DNA from 2 places in the Robertmurraya sp. FSL R5-0851 genome. Region 1 is predicted to be linked to the other one. Evidence: a T-box and tRNA genes for the amino acid it is inferred to sense, from the RefSeq annotation. Region 1 holds a T-box; the other holds one or more tRNA genes.
The links. The T-box of region 1 lies ahead of tyrS (tyrosine--tRNA ligase). A T-box ahead of a tRNA ligase gene usually reads a tRNA of that ligase, here a tRNA-Tyr.
Positions count from the first base shown of each region.

Region 2: it encodes a tRNA-Tyr, which carries the amino acid that the T-box ahead of tyrS (tyrosine--tRNA ligase) is inferred to sense. The anticodon was not compared.

Region 1 covers NZ_JBBOOE010000001.1:3,534,851-3,539,267, reverse strand. The annotation lists gene MKX65_RS18200 (transglycosylase domain-containing protein) at 1-2,046, opposite strand, end outside; T-box leader at 2,191-2,419, shown strand; gene tyrS (tyrosine--tRNA ligase) at 2,476-3,735, shown strand; gene MKX65_RS18190 (nuclease-related domain-containing protein) at 3,853-4,417, shown strand, end outside.
Region 2 covers NZ_JBBOOE010000001.1:167,847-172,263, reverse strand. The annotation lists gene MKX65_RS00990 (aspartyl-phosphate phosphatase Spo0E family protein) at 190-360, shown strand; gene rocF (arginase) at 378-1,274, opposite strand; tRNA gene MKX65_RS00980 (tRNA-Lys) at 1,428-1,500, opposite strand; tRNA gene MKX65_RS00975 (tRNA-Gln) at 1,631-1,702, opposite strand; tRNA gene MKX65_RS00970 (tRNA-Tyr) at 1,765-1,848, opposite strand; tRNA gene MKX65_RS00965 (tRNA-Thr) at 1,867-1,942, opposite strand; tRNA gene MKX65_RS00960 (tRNA-Val) at 1,987-2,059, opposite strand; tRNA gene MKX65_RS00955 (tRNA-Glu) at 2,149-2,223, opposite strand; tRNA gene MKX65_RS00950 (tRNA-Thr) at 2,248-2,320, opposite strand; tRNA gene MKX65_RS00945 (tRNA-Asn) at 2,357-2,432, opposite strand; rRNA gene rrf (5S ribosomal RNA) at 2,449-2,564, opposite strand; rRNA gene MKX65_RS00935 (23S ribosomal RNA) at 2,797-4,417, opposite strand, start outside.

The sequences.
Region 1 (4,417 bases):
ACCAGATGATTTTAGAGATTTTGGTGTATCATACCCATTCCAAATACCAAACGAAACATTTGGATTTACAGCTACGAACCAAGCATCGTGGAAATCTGTTCCAGTTCCAGTTTTTCCAGCCCAATCAGAAGAAAATTTCAGTCTACTTTTAACGGAAGTAGCTGTTCCTGAATTGATTACATCACGCATCATATCTATTGTGAGGTAAGCAGTTTGTGGACTGAATACTTCTACCGGTTTTACTTCATGTTGGTAAAGAATATTTCCGTCTTTATCAACGATTTTTTCAATCATATATGCATCAATAAATTGCCCACTGTTAGCAAAGGTACCGAATGCATTGGTGTTTTCTTCAACAGTAACTCCATTATCTAATGATCCAATAGCTGTTGATAATTGTTCATAATCCCCAGGAGTTAATGAAGAGAATCCCATCTTTTTTAAGTATTCTGCTGGTCTCTGACCAATAATATCTTTGTAAAGTTTAACAGCAGGAACGTTAAATGATTTAGCTAGAGCATATCTAGCTGTAACCAGTCCGCTATAAGTTTTGGTGTAGTTACTTGGCCAAGGACGGTTAATGCCTGGTGCTAAATGTAGTGGTACGTCAGGTAAAATCGTACCTGGTGATGCCTTCCCAAGCTCAAAAGCAGGAGCATAAACAAGCAAAGGCTTCATGGTTGACCCATTTTGACGGATCGCATTTGTAGCATGATTGAGCTGCGAGTCTTCAGAATACTCTCTACCCCCTACGAAACTCAAAATCTTACCCGTTTTGTTTTCAATAAGAATCGCACCTACTTGGACAGGTTCCATAATGGTCACTTCTTCCCCTGTTTCGGGGTCTATTACTGTTTCAGCCTTGTCCGGACCATAGTTTTGATACTCATTCTTCACCTTATCCATGGCGTCATAAAGGTTCTTATCGATTGTGGAGTGAATTTCATACCCGTTACGACGAATGTCTCTGTCTGCCAATGTTTGATATTCTTCAAGCAAAGCATTGTCATTTTGTAAGTCTTCTTCTGTATAACCATCTTTTTCGGCAAGGATTTTTGCAAGTATGTCTATGGCTCTTTTTTCAATTTCAAAGGTAACCCACGGATATTGCTCAATAGAGCTTGTCCCAGCTGGGATAAGATCCTTTGTCACGTCATAGGTTAATGCTTCGTCATATTGGTCTTTTGTAATCGATTTATTTTGGTACATCCTTTGCAACACGGTTTTCATTCTTGTTAACCCTGGCTCAAGGTTCTTTTTTAGTTCTCCTTTATTGGTAAAAGGAGTGTAGCCGAAAGGACTTTGCGGCAAACCAGCGATGAAGGCTGCCTGCGGGAGTGATAATTCCTTTGCGCTAATACCGAATAGTCCCTTTGCAGCTGACTCAACCCCTGCAATATTTCTCCCAGAGGAATTTCTACCAAAGGTCGATACATTTAAATACGCTTCCAAAATTTCTTTTTTGTCAAAAAACTTTTCCAGACGTAGAGCAAGAAGAATTTCTTTCGCTTTACGCTCAAAAGAAATTTCATTTGTAAGGATTTGATTTTTAATAAGCTGCTGCGTTAACGTGCTTCCTCCAGACTGGACAGAGGAGTTTGTTACCTCTTGGAAAAGTGCGCGTAGAATTGCCTTGGGAACTACTCCGTCATGTTCATAAAAGTATTCGTCCTCTGTTGCAACGACTGCTTTTATCAAATAGTCGGACACTTCCTCTAATTTTACTTCTTCTCTCTCTAAATCCGTTCGAAGCTTCCCGAGGTATACATCATTTGCAAAATAAAGATTTGATGTTTCTTCATAGTTGTATATATCTTTCTTCATACTTTCGTAAGATCGGATAGGTTCGTTTTTTGTCAATGATGCGAAGTAGCCTGCTCCAACACCACCTGCAAACGCCCCACCAAGTAGAATAATAATAAGTAATATTAAGGTCAGGTTCCAAACTACTTGATAGGTAATGCTCGCACCTTTTACTGTTTTTTTATTTGTAAAAAGTTGAAGCAATGTCCTCAGTTTTTCTTTCCAATTACGTTCTTCATTCATTGGCAACATTCCCCCTAAAATCAAGTTATATTATACCACAAAAAGGCTATCAGAAAGGGGAATCCTGTCGTTTTATGATAAATTACCTAAAATTGGATTGACAATAAAGGTCTCTTTATGTTAAAAATGCTATTAACACCTAAATATTTTGCCTTGACGGGAATGAGTAGCTGTTCTATCTCTGTTAAAGAAAGCTGACGGTTGATGCGAGTCAGTACAAGTAGAATATCGAATTACCTCCCTGAGCATTTACTGTGAACCTGTAATTAAAGTCAGTTATAGCAGTAAACGGTTATTCCGTTATCTTTTTAAGTGGAGGAGCTTTCTGTTCCTCAAGTTGGGTGGTACCGCGATAAAATTAATCGTCCCTTCGAATCTTTGATTCGGAGGGGCTTTTTTATTTTTCTCACAAATAAGGAGGATCTTTGTATGGATTTATTACAGGACTTACAGTGGCGAGGGATTGTTTACCAGCAAACAGACGAAGAGGGTATTAAAGAGGTTTTAGATAAAGAAAAGATTTCGTTATATTGTGGTGTCGATCCAACTGCTGATAGCATGCATATTGGTCATTTATTACCGTTTTTAACATTAAGACGTTTTCAACAAGCGGGACATCGACCAATCGTATTAGTTGGTGGAGCGACAGGTCTAATTGGTGATCCGAGTGGAAAAAGTGAAGAGAGAAAGTTGCAAACACTTGAACAAGTTCAGGTAAATGTAGAGGGAATTAAGGGACAGTTGAACCGACTCTTTAAATTTGAGGGCGAAAATGGGGCAGTTATGGTGAATAACTATGATTGGGCTGGCTCCATGGATATCGTTACGTTTTTACGTGATTTCGGAAAGCACGTGGGAGTCAATTACATGTTAGCGAAGGATACGATTTCCTCCCGTTTAGAAACGGGAATATCTTTCACTGAATTTACGTACACGATTCTACAAGCAATGGATTTCTACTACCTGCATAAAAATCATGAGTGTAGAATGCAAATTGGTGGAAGTGACCAATGGGGAAATATCACAACTGGTCTTGAGTTGATAAGAAAGATGTCACCAGAAGGCTCAAAAGCTTTTGGTTTAACGATTCCTCTAGTGACAAAAGCTGACGGAACGAAATTCGGGAAAACGGAAGGTGGAGCCGTTTGGTTAGATTCAGAAAAAACATCACCTTACGAGTTTTACCAGTTCTGGATTAACACGAGTGATGCAGATGTTGTGAAATACCTGAAGTTCTTTACGTTCTTATCTAAAGAAGAAATTGAAGAGCTTGAAAAAGCTGTTCAAGAAGAGCCACATCTTCGTAAGGCACAAAAAGCTTTAGGTGAAGAAATGACTCGTTTGATTCATGGTGAAGATGCATTACAACAAGCCATTCGAATTTCCTCTGCTTTATTTAGTGGTGATATTCAAAGCTTAACAGGTAGCGAAATTAAACAAGGTTTCAAGGATGTACCTTCATTTACTTATGAGCAAGGCAGCAGCCTAAACATTGTTGAGTTACTTGTAAATGCGGGAATTGTTCAGTCAAAGCGTCAAGCACGTGAAGATGTAACAAATGGCGCTATTTCTGTAAATGGAATTCGTGTAAGTGAACTCGAATATACATTAGACGACAAAGACCGCATTGACGGAGAATTTACTGTTATTCGACGAGGGAAGAAGAAGTACTTTTTAATTAAATACTAATGAAGTGGGGACCGCTATTTAAGCGGTCTTTATTTAATTTGTAATAAAATAGACAATCATGTCTGTGGGAGGCAATAAAAACAAGAATATAATTTAAAAAACGAAAGGATGTGGACAATGATATACAAATCCCGAAGCGAATCAGCGGAGTTGCTGATACTAAATGCCTTAAACAAACGAATGAGTTTAACGGAAAAAGACAAACAGCACTATTTGGTCTTAAGAAAAGGATATGACGGAGAGGTACTCTTTGATTCGATGACAGAAAAGCTTAAGTGTGAGTGTTTGATTTTGAACGATTTATTACTTCAAATTAATCACACCGTCTTTCAAATTGATGCACTGATGATTACTTCTGATACTGTTCATATTTTTGAGGTCAAGAATTTTGAAGGTGATTATTATTATGAAGACGACAAATTGTATCTAACAAACAAAAAGGAAGTGACCAATCCTCTTCCTCAATTAAGTAGGAGTGAAACTTTATTACGACAGTTACTTCACCACCTCGGCTACCATTCTCCAATAAACGGAAAGGTCGTTTTTATTAACCCAGAATTCTCTTTGTTTCAAGCTCCTCTTGGAAAACCCCTTATTCTCCCAACTCAAGTTAAACGATTCCTAAATAGGGTAAACAATACTCCATCCAAATTAAACGGAAAGCACAAGTTATTAGCGGAAA
Region 2 (4,417 bases), 3.4 Mb from region 1:
ACCTCCGCTCTAATGCGGCTACTCGATAATACGTATCGATACCGGAAAAGGTTTCATTACTTACAAAAAATTTTTCTCCACTACATATTTTAACAAATATTTACTGTAAATAGTTTAAAAATTTTGGCTCTGGGTATAAATGTAGAAATTAGGGAGGTTATTATATCATTACGAATAGGAGTGAATCATATGGATAAGCAATCTCTTCTTAAAGATATTGAAGCTCATCGTAGAAAAATGGTGAGCCAAGCATCTCACTCTTCATTAAGCAATGAAAAAGTAATCATACTTAGTAAAAAATTGGACAATCTATTAAATAAATACGACAGATTAATAAAAAATAGCAGCAACTCTTTATGAGAGTTACTGCTATTGTGTTATAATAATTTTTCGCCAAATAACGAACCCATCAGAGCAACAGCTACTGATGCTGTTTTATTTTTATCATCTAATATCGGATTAACTTCGACAAATTCAGCGGATGTAATAAGTTTAGATTCTGCAAGCATTTCCATGGCAAGATGGCTTTCTCTGTAGCTAATCCCACCGGTAACAGGTGTTCCTACTCCTGGAGCATCATGTGGATCTAACCCATCTAAGTCTAAAGAGAGATGTACCCCATCCGTTCTCTCTTTTAAATACTCAATCGTTTCTTCCATCACCTTTGTCATACCTAAACGATCGATTTCATGCATCGTGTATACTTTTATACCAATCTCTTTTATTAACTCTTTTTCTCCCTCATCAAGTGCTCTTGCACCTATTAGAACAATATTTTCAGGTTTAATTTTAGGTTCAAATCCTCCGACACTTGTTAACATCTTATGTCCAATACCCAGACTTACAGCCAATGGCATTCCGTGGATATTTCCAGAAGGTGAAGTTTCCGCCGTATTAAGATCCCCATGTGCGTCATACCAAATAACACCCAAGCTCTTGTAATGCTTTGAAACTCCAGCTAATGTTCCAATTGCAATACTGTGATCTCCTCCAAGGACAAGCGGAAAGGATCCTGAAGAGATCGCTTGATCAACTTCCTTTGATAGTGCCTCATTTTTTTCTGCGACAAGATGTAAGTTTCTTAGATTAGATTGCTCGTCTATCACAACCTCAGGTCTGCCGATCGGAATATCTCCTAAATCTTGAACTTCATCAAAAAGGTTTCGCAATCTTTCAACAACCCCAGCATACCTAATGGCACTCGGCCCCATATCTACCCCACGTCTCATTTGACCTAGATCCATTGGCATCCCAATAATAGATAGTTTTTTCATCCTCTAACCCCCTGTCTGTTCTCCCTCCTATTGTATACATTTCTATGTCTGTGACTCAACTCGACAAAATCACGCATAAATATGCAGTAAATATCCAATTTTCAAATAACTTTACGTACAAAAAAACCTTAGGAAATACTCCTAAGGTTTAAATGAGCCATGAAGGACTCGAACCTTCGACCCTCTGATTAAAAGTCAGATGCTCTACCGACTGAGCTAATGGCTCAAGATATTAGTGTCTAGCTACAGCAACTAGGGGCTCGGGGTTATAAGGCAAAGTCTCCAGAGGTCAGCACCTCCTACAGCCTTCGCCTTATACCAGTCGCCCCTATTCAAGTTGCTTCCGCTTTTTCCAACTGGGCTAGCTGGATTCGAACCAACGCATGACGGAGTCAAAGTCCGTTGCCTTACCGCTTGGCTATAGCCCAAAAGTCAAAATAAAAAGGACACTTTTAGTTTGTCCAGTTTTAGACTTACTATGTAATTTAAATGGTGGAGGGGGACGGATTCGAACCGCCGAACCCAAGGGAGCGGATTTACAGTCCGCCGCGTTTAGCCACTTCGCTACCCCTCCATTATTCTAAATGAAGCATGGTGCCGGTGAGAGGACTTGAACCCCCAACCTACTGATTACAAGTCAGTTGCTCTACCAATTGAGCTACGCCGGCTTATTAGGAAGACTACTTTTCACAGAAGTGAAAAGTAGTCTTGATGGAGGATGACGGGATCGAACCGCCGACCCCCTGCTTGTAAGGCAGGTGCTCTCCCAGCTGAGCTAATCCTCCGAAATAGAATGTTATTTTCACTTTGCGAAAAAACTTGGTTATTTTCACTTCGTAAAAAAACTTGGTTATTTTCACTTCGTTAAAAAACTTGGTGACCCCTACGGGATTCGAACCCGTGTTACCGCCGTGAAAGGGCGGTGTCTTAACCGCTTGACCAAGGGGCCGTACTAGTAATCTATAAAACAGAGAGCTTCCAACCGGATTCGAACCGGTGACCTCTTCCTTACCATGGAAGTGCTCTACCTGCTGAGCTATGGAAGCATTCCAAAGAGCTCATAAGAGGTTGTCTTATGAAAATGGCTCCACAGGCAGGACTCGAACCTGCGACCGTTCGGTTAACAGCCGAATGCTCTACCAACTGAGCTACTGTGGAACGATAAAATATTAACGCCTGGCGACGTCCTACTCTCACAGAGGGAAACCCTCAACTACCATCGGCGCTGAAAAGCTTAACTTCCGTGTTCGGTATGGGAACGGGTGTGACCTTTTCGCTATCGCCACCAGACTATTTATGCGACACTATTTATTATAATAGTTTTTCGCGTTTTTTCAAGAGAAATTTTTAAGCATTCTCTCAAAACTAGATAATGAATGAAGAAGAAAGAAATACGTTTCATCGTTGTCCAGCTACAGCGCCTAGCCGCTCGAGGTCATAAGCCAAATCCCTCCAGAAGGCAGGCCTTCTTGCGTGATTCGTCTTATGCTTGTCGCGTCTGTTCAAGGCGCTTCCGCTTTTCTTGGTTAAGTCCTCGATCGATTAGTATCAGTCAGCTCCACACGTCGCCGCGCTTCCACCTCTGACCTATCAACCTGATCATCTTTCAGGGATCTTACTAGCTTGCGCTATGGGAAATCTCATCTTGAGGGGGGCTTCATGCTTAGATGCTTTCAGCACTTATCCCTTCCGCACATAGCTACCCAGCGATGCCTTTGGCAAGACAACTGGTACACCAGCGGTGCGTCCATCCCGGTCCTCTCGTACTAAGGACAGCTCCTCTCAAATTTCCTACGCCCACGACGGATAGGGACCGAACTGTCTCACGACGTTCTGAACCCAGCTCGCGTACCGCTTTAATGGGCGAACAGCCCAACCCTTGGGACCGACTACAGCCCCAGGATGCGATGAGCCGACATCGAGGTGCCAAACCTCCCCGTCGATGTGGACTCTTGGGGGAGATAAGCCTGTTATCCCCGGGGTAGCTTTTATCCGTTGAGCGATGGCCCTTCCATGCGGAACCACCGGATCACTAAGCCCGACTTTCGTCCCTGCTCGACTTGTAGGTCTCGCAGTCAAGCTCCCTTGTGCCTTTACACTCTACGAATGATTTCCAACCATTCTGAGGGAACCTTTGGGCGCCTCCGTTACTTTTTAGGAGGCGACCGCCCCAGTCAAACTGCCCACCTGACACTGTCTCCCACCCCGATCAGGGGTGAGGGTTAGAATTTCAATACAGCCAGAGTAGTATCCCACCGACGCCTCCACCGAAGCTAGCGCTCCGGCTTCTCAGGCTCCTACCTATCCTGTACAAGCTGTACCAAAATTCAATATCAGGCTACAGTAAAGCTCCACGGGGTCTTTCCGTCCTGTCGCGGGTAACCTGCATCTTCACAGGTACTATAATTTCACCGAGTCTCTCGTTGAGACAGTGCCCAGATCGTTACGCCTTTCGTGCGGGTCGGAACTTACCCGACAAGGAATTTCGCTACCTTAGGACCGTTATAGTTACGGCCGCCGTTTACTGGGGCTTCGATTCAGAGCTTCGCGTGAGCTAACCCCTCCTCTTAACCTTCCAGCACCGGGCAGGCGTCAGCCCCTATACTTCGCCTTGCGGCTTCGCAGAGACCTGTGTTTTTGCTAAACAGTCGCCTGGGCCTATTCACTGCGGCTCTTCTGGGCTATTCACCCTGAAGAGCACCCCTTCTCCCGAAGTTACGGGGTCATTTTGCCGAGTTCCTTAACGAGAGTTCTCTCGCTCACCTTAGGATTCTCTCCTCGCCTACCTGTGTCGGTTTGCGGTACGGGCACCTGTTACCTCGCTAGAGGCTTTTCTTGGCAGTGTGGAATCAGGAACTTCGGTACTATATTTCCCTCGCCATCACAGCTCGAGCCTTTTGATCACGGGATTTGCCTCGTGATCAGCCTAACTGCTTGGACGCGCATATCCAACAGCGCGCTTACCCTATCCTCCTGCGTCCCCCCATCACTCAAACGGTAATTTGGTGGTACAGGAATATCAACCTGTTGTCCATCGCCTACGCCTTTCGGCCTCGGCTTAGGTCCCGACTAACCCTGAGCGGACGAGCCTTCCTCAGGAAACCTTAGGCATTCGGTGGATGGGATTCTCACCCATCTTTCGC